3 regions of the Halobacillus sp. GSS1 genome follow, and region 2 is predicted to be linked to each of the others. Evidence: riboswitches for the same ligand, from Rfam matches in the RefSeq annotation. Region 2 holds a riboswitch; each other region holds the start of a gene.
The links. A riboswitch is a leader RNA that binds a small molecule or an ion and turns the genes downstream of it on or off. The one in region 2 is predicted to bind S-adenosylmethionine.

Region 1 (5,067 bases), on a different contig from region 2:
GGAACGTAATATGCGCAGTCATGATCGCATCAATGCCCGCATCCATCGCTTGTTGGAATGGATACAACTCAACTTCCTTCAGCCGCTCAAGGTCGTATGGGACTTCAGGAAGTCCAAGGTGGGAATCTGTCGCTGTATCCCCATGACCCGGAAAGTGTTTTGCCGTTGCGGCTACTCCATGTTGCTGCAGCCCTTTCGTATACGCCACGCCCATTTTTCCAACAAGCTCAGGATCTTCTCCGAAAGAACGAACCCCGATGACAGGGTTGTCAGGATTATTGTTCACATCCATGACAGGGGCAAAGTTCATGTTGATACCAAGAGAGGAAAGTTCAGCCCCGATCACAGACCCTACATCTTCCGCGATTTCTTCGGAACGAGTAGCACCCAGAGCCATGTTTCCAGGCATGTCCGTTCCTGACTGAAGACGAGTCACAATTCCGCCTTCCTGGTCAATCGTCATAAGCAGTCCATATTTTTCAGAGGCTGCTTGATAATCAGAAACAAGCTTCGCTGTTTGTTCCGTTGTCACAACGTTTTCACGGAATAAAATGACCCCACCCAGATGATATTCCTGTACCATTTCTTCGATTTCAGGAAGCATTTCCGTCACGTTTTCACCTTCCCATTTCCTGAAATCAGGCATGAGCATCTGGCCGACTTTTTCCTCCATTGTCATGTTGGAAAGAGCATGTTGGACGAGGTCGTAACGATCACCATCCTGCTTTTTGATGGTCGGTTTAAATTCCGTCCTCCCTTTTTTGGAGTGGTCCGGTTTAAAATCAAGGGCAATCCGATCTTTAAAATCACCGTTCGATACCGTCACCCATGTACGTCCAGGTTTTCCTGTAAAAGTGACCGTACCGTCATCCTCCACAGTGGCAACGTTCGAATTCTTCGATTTCCAAACGAGTCCGTCTTCCACTTTTGTAAAATGTCCGTCTTCATACACATTCAGTGCGGAAAGAGTAAACTCATCCCCTTCCATCGTTAAATCTGCCTGTGGTACGTTTTCAAAGATGATTAAATCCGATAATCCGCCATCTTCAGCGGCTTCCACCTTTGTACCCATCAACCACGATGGCAGCATCATACCCAGGGTCAGTGTAAAGATAAACATCCATTTCCCCGCCATTCTCATTCGCCATTCCTCCTTGATTTATCTATTTGTAAAAGGTGTCTTCCTATCCAAAAAGACCCTTTCGCAAAACGTTTTCTAAAAAAGCAGTTCTTCATAAAGTCGGTATAGGAGAAATATTGTTGTAAACGTTTACATTTTGTAATAAAAGCGTAACGGAAATAGATATAGTCGTCTATACCACTTAAGGCCCGAATCGTCCTTTTTCCCTTCTTTTTCCAAAGCTTTCCTACTATTCCAATCGACTCATTTTAAAATAATATGTCAACCTTTCTTGAAATTAATGTAAAAAAAGTACATAAAAAAAGGAACCTGGATCCAGGTTCCTTTCCCTCTTAAGAAGCACTCCTCATTACGGCTTTCCTTTTTTCTACTGTGAATTTCGGATATCTGAAAGCGATCGCTAAAAGACCGGCTGCAGCTGTGAGTAAAGGATAAATGCAAAACGGAACAATCGCGACAGGAGAAATACCAGCCACACCTGCCACTGCTAAAATCTGTCCACCATAAGGAATGATTCCCTGAACGGAACTGGCAAAGATATCGAGGATACTTGCGGAGCGACGCCCTTCGATGCCGTATTCATCAGAAATCTGTTTCGCCAGCGGGCCCGCTGTAATGATGGAAATCGTGTTGTTCGCAGTAGAAAAGTTGACGGCCGTCACAATCCCTGCAATACCAAGCTCCCCGCCACGATTCGAGTTCACTTTCCGACTCACGGCTTGTAATAGAAACTCTATCCCTCCATTTGCACGGATCAATTCCACAAGACCACCGAGCAAAATCGCTATCATTGCGAGCGTCTGCATATTCGTAAATCCATCCCCTACCATAGTGACGAACTCCATACCAGAAAACTTTCCAAGCAGAAGGCCGACACCTCCGGCGAAAACAATACCACCAATCAAAACATAAATGACATTCACTCCGGCAATCGCAAAGCCAAGCACGCCTAAGTAAGGTAAAATTTCTACAATGTTGTACGCGTAGTTTTCATCCAGGCTAGCCGAGGCATCCGCCGTCATTACAGCAAAAATAACGGCCGTGATGATGGCTGCTGGTAAAACGATAAAGAAATTTGCTTTGAACTTCTCTTTCATTTCCGTGCCTTGCGTACGGACAGCTGCAATGGTCGTATCTGAAATAACGGAAAGGTTGTCCCCAAACATTGCACCACTGACAATGGCACCCATGACCAGGGCAAGGCCAATGTCCGTCTGTTCTGCCACGCCTACGCCGATAGGGGCGAGGGCAACCACCGTACCTGTTGAGGTCCCCATGGAAATCGAGATGAAGCAGCCGATGACAAACAAACCGACGACCATCCAGCCTCCAGGGAGATAAGTCAAGCCGAGATTGACGGTGGATTCAACTGCTCCCATTCCGGATGCTACGGCAGCAAATGCGCCCGCCAGCAGGAAGATGATCACCATTAAAATGATGTTCGGGTGCCCTCCTCCTTTCGTCAACTGGGAAATTTTCGTTTGGAAATCCGTTTTCCGGTTCATGGCTAAGGCGAAGAGAATAGCTGCGAATAGGGCAACTAGAACGGGCATTTTATAAAAATCACCTGTGATGACCCCTGATCCGATGAAAAGCAAAATAAAGACCACAAATGGGATGAGTGCGAAAGCATTGCTGCTTGGTTTTGTCATGATTTGACCTCCTTTTTTATATAACTCATCAGAATAGTTGGTTTTATCCCGAGAAAAGTTCCTGATCCAAAAGAAGGCGGCCAACAAAAAAGAGCCTTCTTACAATAAGAAGGCTCTTGAAACGTATCCGTTCATTCCTTCTTATCTCTCAAGTGATCATCACTTGCTGGACTTAGCACCGGCCAACCGATGTTGGTGGTTGCTGAAGCTTCACAGGACCAGTTCCTCCGCTTCTCTTGATAAGAAATATTCAATTGAGTTAATGGTAACTTTACAATAAAAAAGATCCTCTGACAAGAGATTTTCAGAAAAATTGTTATCGATCGTAGCGCCCGATCATTTCCATCGCTTCTTCAGAAAGAGACGTGTCGATGGCATCATTGAAGTTAATATCTCCACTGATAGCACCGTTCGCATCATACATCTCGAACTGTTTCTTAATATCGTCAATAAACATTTCTCCGTTAGGGTCAAGCCCCGTCACACCGACTTTCTTCCAAACTTCTGCGTCCTTAAGCGCCGTATGTTTGGTCATGATATCAATCACTTCATCAAGACCTTCATCATGAAGGAACGCATCATTATAATCACGGACACCCTTCAGATAGGCAGCCATAAAACGTACAGAAACGTCGGTTTCTTTTTCGATGAAATCAGGGGATCCCAGCACCATCGCAATCTGTGCATCCGGAGCGAAATCTGTAGCGTCACCGAAACGAACGTGCAGGTTCTGTGCTTCTCCCTGAGTGATCAGTGGCTCGATCTGAAGAGCGGCATCAATCGATTTGTTCCCCATGGCCGCAAGCATGTTTCCAAAGTCAGACATGAGAACAAATTCGACATCGTCTTCTGTCAGACCGGCATGTTCAAGCATGCGCTGAAAAATATAATCATCCACAGCATTTCTCGATGAAACGGCAATCCGCTTTCCTTTCAAGTCGCTGTACTCTTTGATTTCATCCTGCAGATCTTCACGAATCACAAAACTGAAATAGGAGCTGCCATCGAAATAATGCCCTTTATCGGCAATGATCTTCACGTCAATCCCCTGGGCGATAGCATTGAAGAAGGAAGCCGTGGAAACACCACCGGCAATATCCACTTCCCCTGCTGCCAGAGCTGGAAGCATATCGTCACTATTGGCGAACGTTGTGAACTTGATATCAATGTTGTAATCGTCAAAGTACCCTTTTTCTTCAGCAATATAAAAGCCGGCCCCTGAAGCTGCTCCATCTTCAGCTATTACTACCGTCGCCTTCTTATCTAATGGAGCAAAATCACCGTCTGTGAGGCCACCGCTACCTGTATCTCCCCCGTCATCACTGGAGGAACACCCGAACAGCACAAAGATAATCAACAAAAAAGAAAACAGATGACATACTTTTTTCATCATGGGATTCCAATCCCCTCTCTTCCTCTATTTACGCGAACGCTGTACTTCTTCCTGAAGATGATTCCAAATCTCCACAAAATGCTCCGCCATCAAAGGGTCCGCCCGTACCTGCTCCATATTTCTCGGGCGCGGCAGATCAATCCGTTTTTCATCGATAATCGTGCCGGGCTGCGAGCTCATTAACAAAATCCGGTCGCTAAGTAGGAGCGCTTCATCTATGCTATGGGTAATAAATAAGACCGTTTTCTTCGTTTCTGACCATATATTTAAAAGTTCCTCCTGCAAAATGAATTTATTCTGCTCATCGAGCGCAGCAAAAGGTTCATCCATAAGGAGGATTTCCGGATCGTTCGCAAATGCTCTCGCAATGCTGACGCGCTGCTTCATCCCACCGGAAAGCTCTTTTGGATAGAGCTTGGCGAATTTCTCGAGCCCTACTTTATTCAAATAATAAGCGGTCCGCTCCTTGATTACATCTGCAGGCATGTGTCTCATCTTTAACCCGAAACTCACATTGCCTTCAACGGTCAACCATGGAATGACTCCTCTTTCCTGAAAAACCATCGACTGCAGCGGCCGTTCTTTTTTACTCTTTGCAATCGTGAAGGAGCCACCACTTGGTTTTTCTAACTCCGCCAGAATCCTTAACAGCGTCGTTTTCCCACAGCCGCTCGGCCCGACGAGACAGACGAATTCACCATCCGCAATATCAAGAGAAATCCCCTCTAAGGCCGTCACGCGGGTCTCTTTTTTATAAAAAACCTTTGTTAAATCCTGAATCGATATTTTAGCCTCCATCCCCTGTCGCTCCTTTCATCAGTTAGCGCCATGGCAGCAATTTGGCCTGCAGGCCCCGGAGAATGACCGAAAACAAATAGCCG
Region 2 (5,067 bases):
CGTCAGTGACTGATCAGGTGTTTGTGGACTGATGGCCATTAACTCTGCTCCCTCTCCATGGATCTCCTCAAGGATCTGCTGATAGGCTCTCAGCTCCATGTTGCAATAAGGACACCAGCCTCCGCGATAAAAAGTAAGGACGACCGGCCCGTCTTTCAATTGTTCATAAAGCTCGACCGTTTCTCCCTTCGCATCAGGTAAATTATAGTTTGGCGCTTTTTCTCCTGCAGACAAACCTTCTCCTTCATCTGAAGCTTCCAGTTCATCAATCGCATTCTTCATTTTTTCTTGTACTTCACCAGGAGTTGCTTTCTTGAATTTTTCAATATACTCATGATAATGCTTTCTCATTTCTGTCTTCATGAAAAAACTCCTTTTCCGTGGATTCACTTTTCATTATATAGGGGGGCAACACGAGAAGAAACTGATTTGCTTTCCCTCGTCATCCATAAGGCAAGGCCCACGGCTAACCCTCCAGCTGTTAATTTACCAATGAGTACAGGAAAAATCATGTCCTTTTCTACACTAGCAACAAACGCAAAATGGCTGCCGATGACGAACGCTCCACTCACAGCAAACGCAGCATTGACCGTTTTTCCTCGTTCATCCATATCTTTCATTGTCGCTAACATAGGTAAGTGATGCGCCGTAGAAGCAATCAGTCCTGTTAGAGAGGTCGGATTCATTCCTAGCTTTTCACTCAGTTGTCCTATCCATCGCTCTCCCCGCTGATTGATAAAAGCTACAAGAGGATAAGCACCCGCTAATGTAACAGTGATCCTTCCAACAATGACCACACCTTCGGATAAGGGAGCCATTCCAGGAAGAACAATGAAGCCGGTCAAAGTTTCAATAATAATGAGAGTGAGACCAGTGATAATCACGATTTCAATGGTTTTTCCGAAATAAGAAAATAACCGGATGGTGGCGTTCGCAAACAACCATAAACCTGCCCCGATACAGGCGGAAAGCAAAATAGCCGGTGTTAAATTACGCAACATCCACACCGCTTCATACCCTGCCAGAGCACCGCCGACAAAACATCCGATCGGAACCGTGACTAAACCAGCTAAAATGCCTTTGGAAAAGTAAGGACGATCCTCTTTTTGTACAATTGTAAGCGCCACAGGAATAGTAAAAACAAGCGTTGGCCCCATCATCGTACCGAGAAGTGCCCAGGAAAAGGTGGCCGCCTCTTCCTCCAGGGCTAAGGATTCCGCCAAAGGATAGGCTCCCATATCAATAGCAAGCATCATTGATGCAAACATCGATGGGTCCGCCCCGAACCATAAAAACAACGGGGTGATGACTGGGGCGAGCCACTGGGAGAGTACGGGAGCAAGGGAAATGATTCCTACCATCGAAAGAGCAAGCGGGCCCATCATCATAAACGCTTCGTAAAACCGCCATCCCAGAGATAGGCGGTGATCAAGCACATAATAATCCAGTGCTCCCAATACCATGAAGATACACATAACAATTAAAATGGCGTCATTAACCCACAAAAGCCCAGCCCCTTCCTAATGATTCTCTCTTCATCTATGTTTACAGGAACTACTACTCAGGGTAGGAGATTTTCTATAATGGCTTGCTCATCTTTACACGATGGACGCTGACATAGCCTTTCCATATTTTTAAAAAAAAGGAGAAGAAAAATGGTACAAGCTCTATTCATCGTTGCGGTTATTTTCATTGCAGCGAACCTCGTGTATTTTTTCACGAATAAATCCTACAGAAAAAGTTACTTTAGCACGGCCCTTTTCTTTCAATTATTTTTTGTACTCACAGGTGTGCTCATTGGATTTACGTTCCTTTACTATTTGCTATCTTTAAACGGAGTCGTTCTTGTTACTAGTTTATCATCACGGGACCCTGTCGACCCAAACTTTTTGGACTTGCTTTACTTTAGTGGGGAAACGTTGTTGAGCGTGGGGTATGGTGACATGCTGCCTGTCGGGGCGGCCCGTTTCTTTGCCTTGCTTGAATCAGGAATCGGCATCCTTCTCCCTACAGCTTATTTCTTAAAAGCTATGGATGCATCCAGGCAAAAAGAAGATTCATAAATATTAAAAGGACCCTTGTGAAAGGGTCCCTTCTATTATCCAATGGAGCATGCAGCAGAGCCATGCTTTTGTAAATATTTCTGGTGATGTTCTTCCGCTTCATAAAAAGTTGTTGCCTCTTCAACTTCTGTAACAATCGAGCGCTTAAAGACCCCTTTACCTTCCCATTCTTTAATTTTCTCTTCAGCAATGTATTTCTGACTTGCATCCGAATGGAAAATAACAGAACGGTATTGATGACCAACGTCGATTCCCTGCTTGTTGCGGGATGTCGGATCGTGAGCTTCAAAAAAGATATTCACTAGTTCTGCATAAGTGATGACCGTTGGATCGTAGTTCACTTTGACAGATTCCGCGTGTCCACTCTTTCCTTCTTTGACCTGTTCATATGTCGGGTTCTCCAGGTGGCCGCCAATGTAACCGACCTTCGTTTCTGTCACCCCTTCGAATTTTTCAAAAAATGCTTCTACTCCCCAAAAACATCCTGCACCGAAAATAGCGGTTGCCATTTAACATCTTTCCTTTCCCTTAACGCAACTTCTATCGAGAGCCTTGACGGTTATGGTGCTTACACGAAAAGACCCCTTTTCTTATCCAGTAAGAAAAGGGGTCGCTAATATCCGCACGATCCTCTCATCTCTTAGAATGTTCATACATTCTACAGGAATTGGCACCGTTCTCGTCAATCCGTAGATTGATTCGATGGTTGCCGGGCATCAAAGGGCCAGTCCCTCCGCCTCTCTGGATAAGAAGTTTCCGTTATTTATTTTTGTTAGTACCCATCCTACTACGTTTTTGTAACGAAGTAAAGGATAACAGATTAAAAATTTTCAATAAATGCACATCAAGTTTCTCTTGCTGTCATTGTATTCACAGCATACCATGCTCATGCCTGTCTGTAAAAAAATCCGCTTCTGCTCAGCTCTGCCCTGTTGTATAAACTTCCTCAAACGGCTGGACAATAACGAACCCATCTCCTTCAAACTCCATTTGTATGGATTCTCCGCTCCCACGTCCAATCAATGTTTTAAAACTGATATCTGTCCGGAAATTCGGTTCCAAATGCCCGGACCAGGCAACAGTAGCATGCGGGTCAGTGATCACAGGTTCCCCTGGACGGACCAACAATGTCAATGGTTCATAGTGTGAAGTAATCGCCGCACGTCCACTTCCACTAAGGGTTACGTTGAACAAACCACCAGAAACCATCCCCGCTACTTTCTTCATCAGTTTGATATCCCAGTCAATGCTCGGTTCAAAAGCAAGTAGATCATTTCCATTAACCGTGATGGTCTCATTATCCAAGTCGAAAATAGTAATCTTCTTGCCCTGATCGGCAAGGTAAAGGCGACCACGACCAGTGGCTTTCATTAGAGAACTTCCTTCTCCGGTCATCGCTTTTTTAAATAAACGACCGACACCATGCTCAAGAATGCCCTCTCTTTCAAATTTAATGTTTCCATTATAGGAGATCATTGCTCCCGCCTTGGCCCACACTTGATCGAGAAGGTTCACTTCGAGAATCCGCGGAGTCTCCAATTCAAAGTAGTCATTTTCTGATTCATCCTGCTTTGTCTTTCTAATAAATTCATCAATAGAGTAGTCGCTCATCATCTGTTCCTCCTTATCGTATTCTAAGAGTATCTATGCTTCTAATTGACTATACCACGATGGATCAAAATCGAGTCCTAAAGTTCTCCCCAGCATCAAGCCAAACTCTACATAAGCGGATCCCTTGGCAGTGATCAGGCTTTTTGAAACAACCACCGTTTCATCCATATACGTATTCTCATTGAACACATTTAAGAAGACTCTCTGTTCTTTTGTAAGGCCTGTTGTATAGGATTGATGATCAAGGACTCCTGACATGGCAAGGAAATATAGGGCACTTGATATAGCACCGATGAGAACACCTTCTTCATTGGTTTTTTGTATGAAATTAATGAGAGTTTGATGATCAACCAGATGTTTGAAATTATCGACACCAGGAAGAAGTATGCAATCATAATCGCCAGGCCTGACATTTTCCACTGTTTCATTTACTACACATTCAAGTCCTGATTCACCAGTGACTCTTTCCTCGTCCAAACCTATATATGTAACCTTTTGCTCTGCCTGTTTAAAGACTGAAAGAGCTACACTGATTTCATATTCACTAAATCCCGGGTATAGTACTACGCCGATGGGCATGATTATCCTCCCTCCAACTGTTAGACAAATCATCCCGAACGTAGTTGGAATAATCTGTATGACCTGGTCATGAAATATTTCAATCTCTTATCTTTACATACGGAAGGGCTTTGGAAAGGTTTCATTTTTAGAGGGGGTGGGGAAAGAAACTTCTATAGGAATTGTGATAGACTCGAGATAACTTCAATTGAAAGGGAGATTTTGTATGTATGGCTTAGATGAAAAGAGAAAAGAACTGCTCGATTTTGTAGATCAAGTGCCAGAGCAACAAGCATCAGTTAAGCCTGAAGAAGATCGTTGGTCCATCCTTGAAGTTTTAGAACATTTATACTTAATGGAACAATTAATCGTTTATCAGATTAACCAGGCCCTTAAGCAGGGAGACACACAGCAGGCAACCGAAAAACCGATTCATAAGACGACCAACCGTGATTATAAAGTCGAAGCGCCGGAGGCCGTTCGCCCGAAAGGGGAATTCACGACTTTGGAGCAAGCAAAAGAGGGTTTGAAAAAAACGCGTGAAGCAACTTTTTTCCTTATTCACAATAAGGAGCAGGAAACATTGCAAAACCGTGTATTCCCCCACCCCGCTTTCGGAGATATGAATCTGGAACAGTGGGTAGAGTTTATCGGTTGGCACGAACTACGCCACCTCGATCAAATGAAAGAAGTGAAAGCTCACATTCATACGTAAAACAAAAAACCCCCTGAGTTTATTACTCAGGGGGTTTGACATACGACTTATTTTTTATAATCCTGTGGTTTAACTTCCTCACCATCTTTACCACTGTAACGAAGTCCCCAGCCTGTCCAT
Region 3 (5,067 bases), on a different contig from region 2:
AATCTGCAAATCAATAAAGGTCATCACAATTTCTTCGTCCTCAAACGGAAAATGGCTGCTATCTACATTGGTTAAGATCTGCCGTTTGGATAATCCCTTTTGTAGTAATACATCTACGGCCTGTTTCATTGAAGATACTTCTGCCATTTGTATGCCCCCTCAACTTAGTAGTCTTGTTTAAATCCACCTAATCATGCCTTTCGATTAAAAAAACAGGAAAGACCTGAGGAAACCAAGAATTATATATTCTTGTATATATTATTTACTACGTCTTTCTTCTAAATTCCTGCTTTTCATGCCGAAATATAAACGCTCTACCAAGATTAAACAGAGATGTCCCAATCTCACTTTGCGATTCTTTAAATCTATCAGACACGTAGACCAATGAGTCGATATATGTCATAAAAAATAGATAGCTTTACTTCGAAGACTGATTTATAATCCTTTTAGTGAACTCGAATGGAAGGTGATGATCCCGTTAAAATCAGCGGTTGTACTGTTGCTTAAGTCCTATTGAAGTTAAAAGTAAAGGGGAAAATGAAACGAGTGAAAAAATTTGTCGGTTTTACAGTTGCTGCTCTATTAACGTCTACCTTATTGACCACACCTGTCCTTGCCACAAGCGAAACACCTTTTAAAAGTCTGGAAGATTTCAAGAAACAAAAGCAGGTTCCGAATGCCCAGGAAATTAAACTGCTTGGCTATAACCAATGGGGAGAATTTGAAGAGGAAGAGCCGAATAATACCATGGCCCAGGCCAATCACATAACAACTGAGGATCTCGCCGTTGGCACATTCACAAAGAGTGATAAAGATTATTACAAGATTGAAATCAATGGAGATGAAGAAGTGGATCTGTCTGTATCTCTTTTCTCTATGAATGAAGATGAAACCAACATGCAGCTGAATGTAAATGTTTATAACTCCACCGGTGAAGAAATGGATAGCTACTTTGAAGGTAGCGACGAGTATGGATATGGGGGTGGATTTTATCTGGACCCGGGCGTCTACTACTTTGAGGCTTCTGATTTAGCTGACTTGAATAATGGGGAAACATACATGTTTAGTCCTCTTGTTCTCGAAGATGAACCATATATTGACCGTATCGCCGGTGAAGACCGCTACCATACAGCGGCAGCTATTGCTGTACGTAGAAGTGCTGGGTATCCAAGCGACCATATCATCCTTGCAACGGGAGCTGACTTCCCTGATGCGCTTGCAGGGGCGCCGCTTGCGTTCTACTATGATGCTCCCATTCTTTTGACCAGGAAAAACTCTCTTCCGCAGATTACAAAGTCAACGATTGAGGTGTTAGGCGCCAAGCATGTCACGATCCTTGGTGGCACAGGTGCCATTTCCAAAGATGTTGAAAACTCACTTGTGAAATTAGGACTGGATGTCGAAAGGATTTCAGGAGCTGACCGGTACGAAACCGCAACAGCCATTGCCGAAGTGCTTCCAGCTAGTGATGGAGCCGTGGTCGCGTACGGAAGAAACTTCCCTGACGCGCTTTCCATCGCACCGGTAGCCGCAAGCAACATGATGCCGATCCTTTTAACAGAAAAAAGTAAACTCCCGGATGCTACGAAACAAGCCATCAATGATTACGACTTCACCTATGTCGTAGGTGGTGAAGGAGTGATCGATCAAAAAGTATTCTCTCAACTTCCAGATCCAGAACGGATATCCGGGAAAAACAGATATAGCACATCGATCGCAATCGCTGAGTACTTCGAACTGGAACCGACGTTTGTGAATATCGCGACTGGAGTGGATTTCGCAGACGCTCTTGCAGGAGCCACTTATACGTATGGTGAACCGTTATTGTTGACTCCTACCAATTACCTTTCGCCTGAGGTGAAAGATTATTTTGTTAAGAACGAAACCTTCTACTTCACTATTCTTGGTGGCACGGCAGCTGTCAGTGAGAATGTGGAGGATGAGATTCTGGAGCTATTTGAATAGGTTTCTACTACTCTACTATTCCATGGTCAGCCTTAACAAAATGCAAAGTCAGAGCATTAAGTAAGAACAGATTAAACACCACCAAGTAGTCAATCAGGCTTGGTGGTGTTTTTCTACAAATTATCCTAGAAAACTCCAAAAATGCCTTATCGTTTGGTTAATCACTTACTAAAAACGGAACCTCAAGGGAAAGATTATGGAAACACCCTTGACTCTTTAATTGCCGGGGATCATTACAATTTCTACCACACTCAAATAAAATAAATTTTCACACTTTTCTCTAAAATGCATTGACACATACCCTTTCCCTTGCTAACATGGCACTTAACCAAATAACGAAAGAACATCTTATCCAGAGAGGTGGAGGGACTGGCCCTGTGAAGCCCGGCAACCGCTATTAATATAGCATGGTGCCAAATCCTACTGAGTGAACGCTCAGGAAGATAAGAGATTTACATAATCTCTAGCCTCTCTATCAATGATAGAGAGGTTTTATATTTTCCAACTGAATACATATTTCTTATCCAGAGAGGCAGAGGGACTGGCCCGTTGACGCCCGGCAACCATCAAGCAGCCGCTTGAAAAGGTGCTAATTCCTGCAGGAGATGATCCTGGAAGATAAGAAGAGCCAAGAGCCCTCTTCTTATTTTTGTGAAGAGGGCTCTTTCTATTTTACAAAAAGGAGTGTCTACATAGATGAAACCCGTACTTTTAGATGGCATTCGTACCCCGTTCGGAAAATGGAAAGGGGCTTTGAAAAAGAAATCCGCAGCAGAACTTGGATCACATGCGCTAAACGCTCTAATTGAGAGAAATCCGATAGCCAAACAGGCAGATGGTGCGCTACTTGCCCAAGTGATCCAGGCTGGGGGCGGCCAAAATCCTGCCAGGCAAGTCGCTTATAAGGCGGGGGTGGAGATCAATACACCTGCCATCACATTGAACAATGTCTGCTTAGGAGGAATCGCTACGATTGCGGATGCCTCCCGTAGACTGCAGTTGAACGAAGGAGAATTATACATCGTCGGTGGTTTCGATTCGATGACTAACGCTCCTCATACCGCTCCTGTACGTGCTTCTTCAGGACTCGGTCATAGCATACTGAAAGACACCTTACTGAACGATGGTTTGTGGTGCGCCTTAAGCGATGTGTCGATGGGAGCTCTTACCGATGAGAAAAACCGCTCCTTTGAAATTAGTCGAGGGGAACAAGATGAGTATGCGGCCCTTTCCCAGCAACGAGCATCAAACGCTCAGGAAAAAGGCTGGCTGCAGCCAGAAATCACTCCTTTCTCAGGATTGCTTGAAGAAGATGAAGGTATCCGCAAAGGAACGACAGTTGAAAAGTTATCGAACCTCTCCCCTGCCTTTTCCAACGAAGGCACGATTACGGCAGGCAATGCGTCTCAAATGACGGACGGGGCGAGCGTTGGGATCGTTACCACGAAAGAGAAAGCAGAATCACTCGGACAGGATACGCTCGCAGAAATCATCGATTGGTCCGAGATTGCCGGACCAGATCCGAGTTTACAGACGAAACCATCGCAAGCGATTCAAGAACTATTAGACAGACACCAATTGACAACTGACGATATCGATCTGTTTGAAATCAATGAAGCTTTCGCCAGTGTGGTGATTGCCAGCTGCCGGGATCTTGGCATCGATTATGACCGCGTCAACGTCAACGGTGGCGCGATCGCTCTTGGTCACCCATTAGGCGGCACAGGGTTTCGACTCGTTTTGACCCTTGCCCATGAACTGAAACGTCGCGGCGGTGGAAAAGGCATCGCGTCCCTTTGTGGCGGTGGCGGACAGGGCATGGCCCTATTGATTGAAGTTCCTCATACATAATTCGAAAGGAGACATATCCAATGAATACATCAATTACCGCTCAGCGCTCCCCTTATCTTTGGGAACCATCGAGCGAAAGAATAGAACAATCGCATATCAAAGCTTTTGCTGAATCTACCGGCCAGCCGCTCTTTCCATATGAACGGTTCCACCGCTGGTCCGTTTCCCACCTTTCTGAATTTTGGTCAGCCGTTTGGGATTATGCAGGAATTATCGGAGATAAAGGCGACCGTGTTTTTGTCCCTGGCCCTTCGATGCCGGATAGTACATGGTTTCCGGAAGCACGATTGAACTTCGCTGAAAATCTGCTGCGCGGTTCTCTTGATCGAACCGTTGCCTATGAAGCGAATGAGGAAGGTGTTCAACGAAGCATCACTTTACATGAGCTAAGGCAATCCGTCGCCAAAGCACAGGAAGGATTGAAGCGATTAGGTGTACAGGAAGGCGATTGTGTCGCCGGGGTCACGACGAACGATATCCAGGGATTGGTGGCATTGCTTGCGACGACCTCACTCGGGGCGACATGGACCTCCTGTTCCCCTGACTTCGGGACGAAAGGAATCGTCGACCGCATTGGTCAGGTTAAACCGAAAGTATTGATTGCTCCTCTCTCCTATCAATATAAACAGAAGCCGTTCCAAATCGAGGACAAAATCAAGCAGACGACGGAACATCTGGAAGGACTATCCGCACTCGTCACTTTCGAAGGGAAAACGGATATTGAAGGGATTGAATCTCTTTCATGGAACGAGCTATGCAACAATGAAGCACAAGAGCCGACGTTCGAACCCGTTCCTTTTAATCACCCTTTATATATTTTATATACATCTGGAACAACGGGACTGCCGAAAGCGATCGTCCATTCGGTCGGTGGGACGCTTCTGCAACATGTGAAAGAGCATCAGCTCCATTGCGATGTCCAGCAAAATGACGTGTTGTTCTGGTACACCAATACCGCTTGGATGATGTATCCATGGCTCGTTTCAGGGTTGGCCAGTGAAGCGGCCATTCTATTGTATGACGGCTCTCCCGTAAGGCAGGATTCCCTAACCCATTTGTGGGACATTGCGGATGAAGTCGGCATCACGCATTTCGGCACAAGCCCTAAGTACCTCGATACATTGATGAAAGCAGGGGTCGACCTGAAAAGCAGTCATTCCCTCGACTCTTTGAAAAGTCTGCTATCCTGCGGGGCTCCCTTAGCGTCTGAGCAATACAACTGGATCTACCAAACCATCAAACAGGATTTGT

Region 1: linked by a shared signal. The riboswitch ahead of J0K78_RS11685 (Na+/H+ antiporter NhaC family protein) and the one ahead of msrA (peptide-methionine (S)-S-oxide reductase MsrA) in region 2 are both predicted to bind S-adenosylmethionine.
Region 3: linked by a shared signal. The riboswitch ahead of J0K78_RS12260 (thiolase family protein) and the one ahead of msrA (peptide-methionine (S)-S-oxide reductase MsrA) in region 2 are both predicted to bind S-adenosylmethionine.

What each region holds. Positions count from the first base shown of each region.
Region 1 is NZ_JAFLHE010000004.1:302,606-307,672, reverse strand. It holds gene J0K78_RS11690 (glycoside hydrolase family 3 protein) at 1-1,141, opposite strand, end outside; gene J0K78_RS11685 (Na+/H+ antiporter NhaC family protein) at 1,474-2,877, opposite strand; SAM riboswitch class I at 2,932-3,039, opposite strand; gene J0K78_RS11680 (ABC transporter substrate-binding protein) at 3,110-4,183, opposite strand; gene J0K78_RS11675 (ABC transporter ATP-binding protein) at 4,211-4,984, opposite strand; gene J0K78_RS11670 (ABC transporter permease) at 5,007-5,067, opposite strand, start outside.
Region 2 is NZ_JAFLHE010000018.1:26,442-31,508, forward strand. It holds gene J0K78_RS18595 (peroxiredoxin-like family protein) at 1-363, opposite strand, end outside; gene eutH (ethanolamine utilization protein EutH) at 387-1,505, opposite strand; gene J0K78_RS18605 (two pore domain potassium channel family protein) at 1,656-2,063, shown strand; gene msrA (peptide-methionine (S)-S-oxide reductase MsrA) at 2,099-2,572, opposite strand; SAM riboswitch class I at 2,694-2,815, opposite strand; gene J0K78_RS18615 (AIM24 family protein) at 2,982-3,674, opposite strand; gene J0K78_RS18620 (DJ-1/PfpI family protein) at 3,708-4,253, opposite strand; gene J0K78_RS18625 (DinB family protein) at 4,459-4,947, shown strand; gene J0K78_RS18630 (Na+/H+ antiporter NhaC family protein) at 4,995-5,067, opposite strand, start outside.
Region 3 is NZ_JAFLHE010000005.1:112,958-118,024, forward strand. It holds gene J0K78_RS12250 (hypothetical protein) at 1-147, opposite strand, end outside; gene J0K78_RS12255 (cell wall-binding repeat-containing protein) at 538-1,965, shown strand; SAM riboswitch class I at 2,311-2,415, shown strand; SAM riboswitch class I at 2,483-2,590, shown strand; gene J0K78_RS12260 (thiolase family protein) at 2,662-3,816, shown strand; gene J0K78_RS12265 (acetoacetate--CoA ligase) at 3,837-5,067, shown strand, end outside.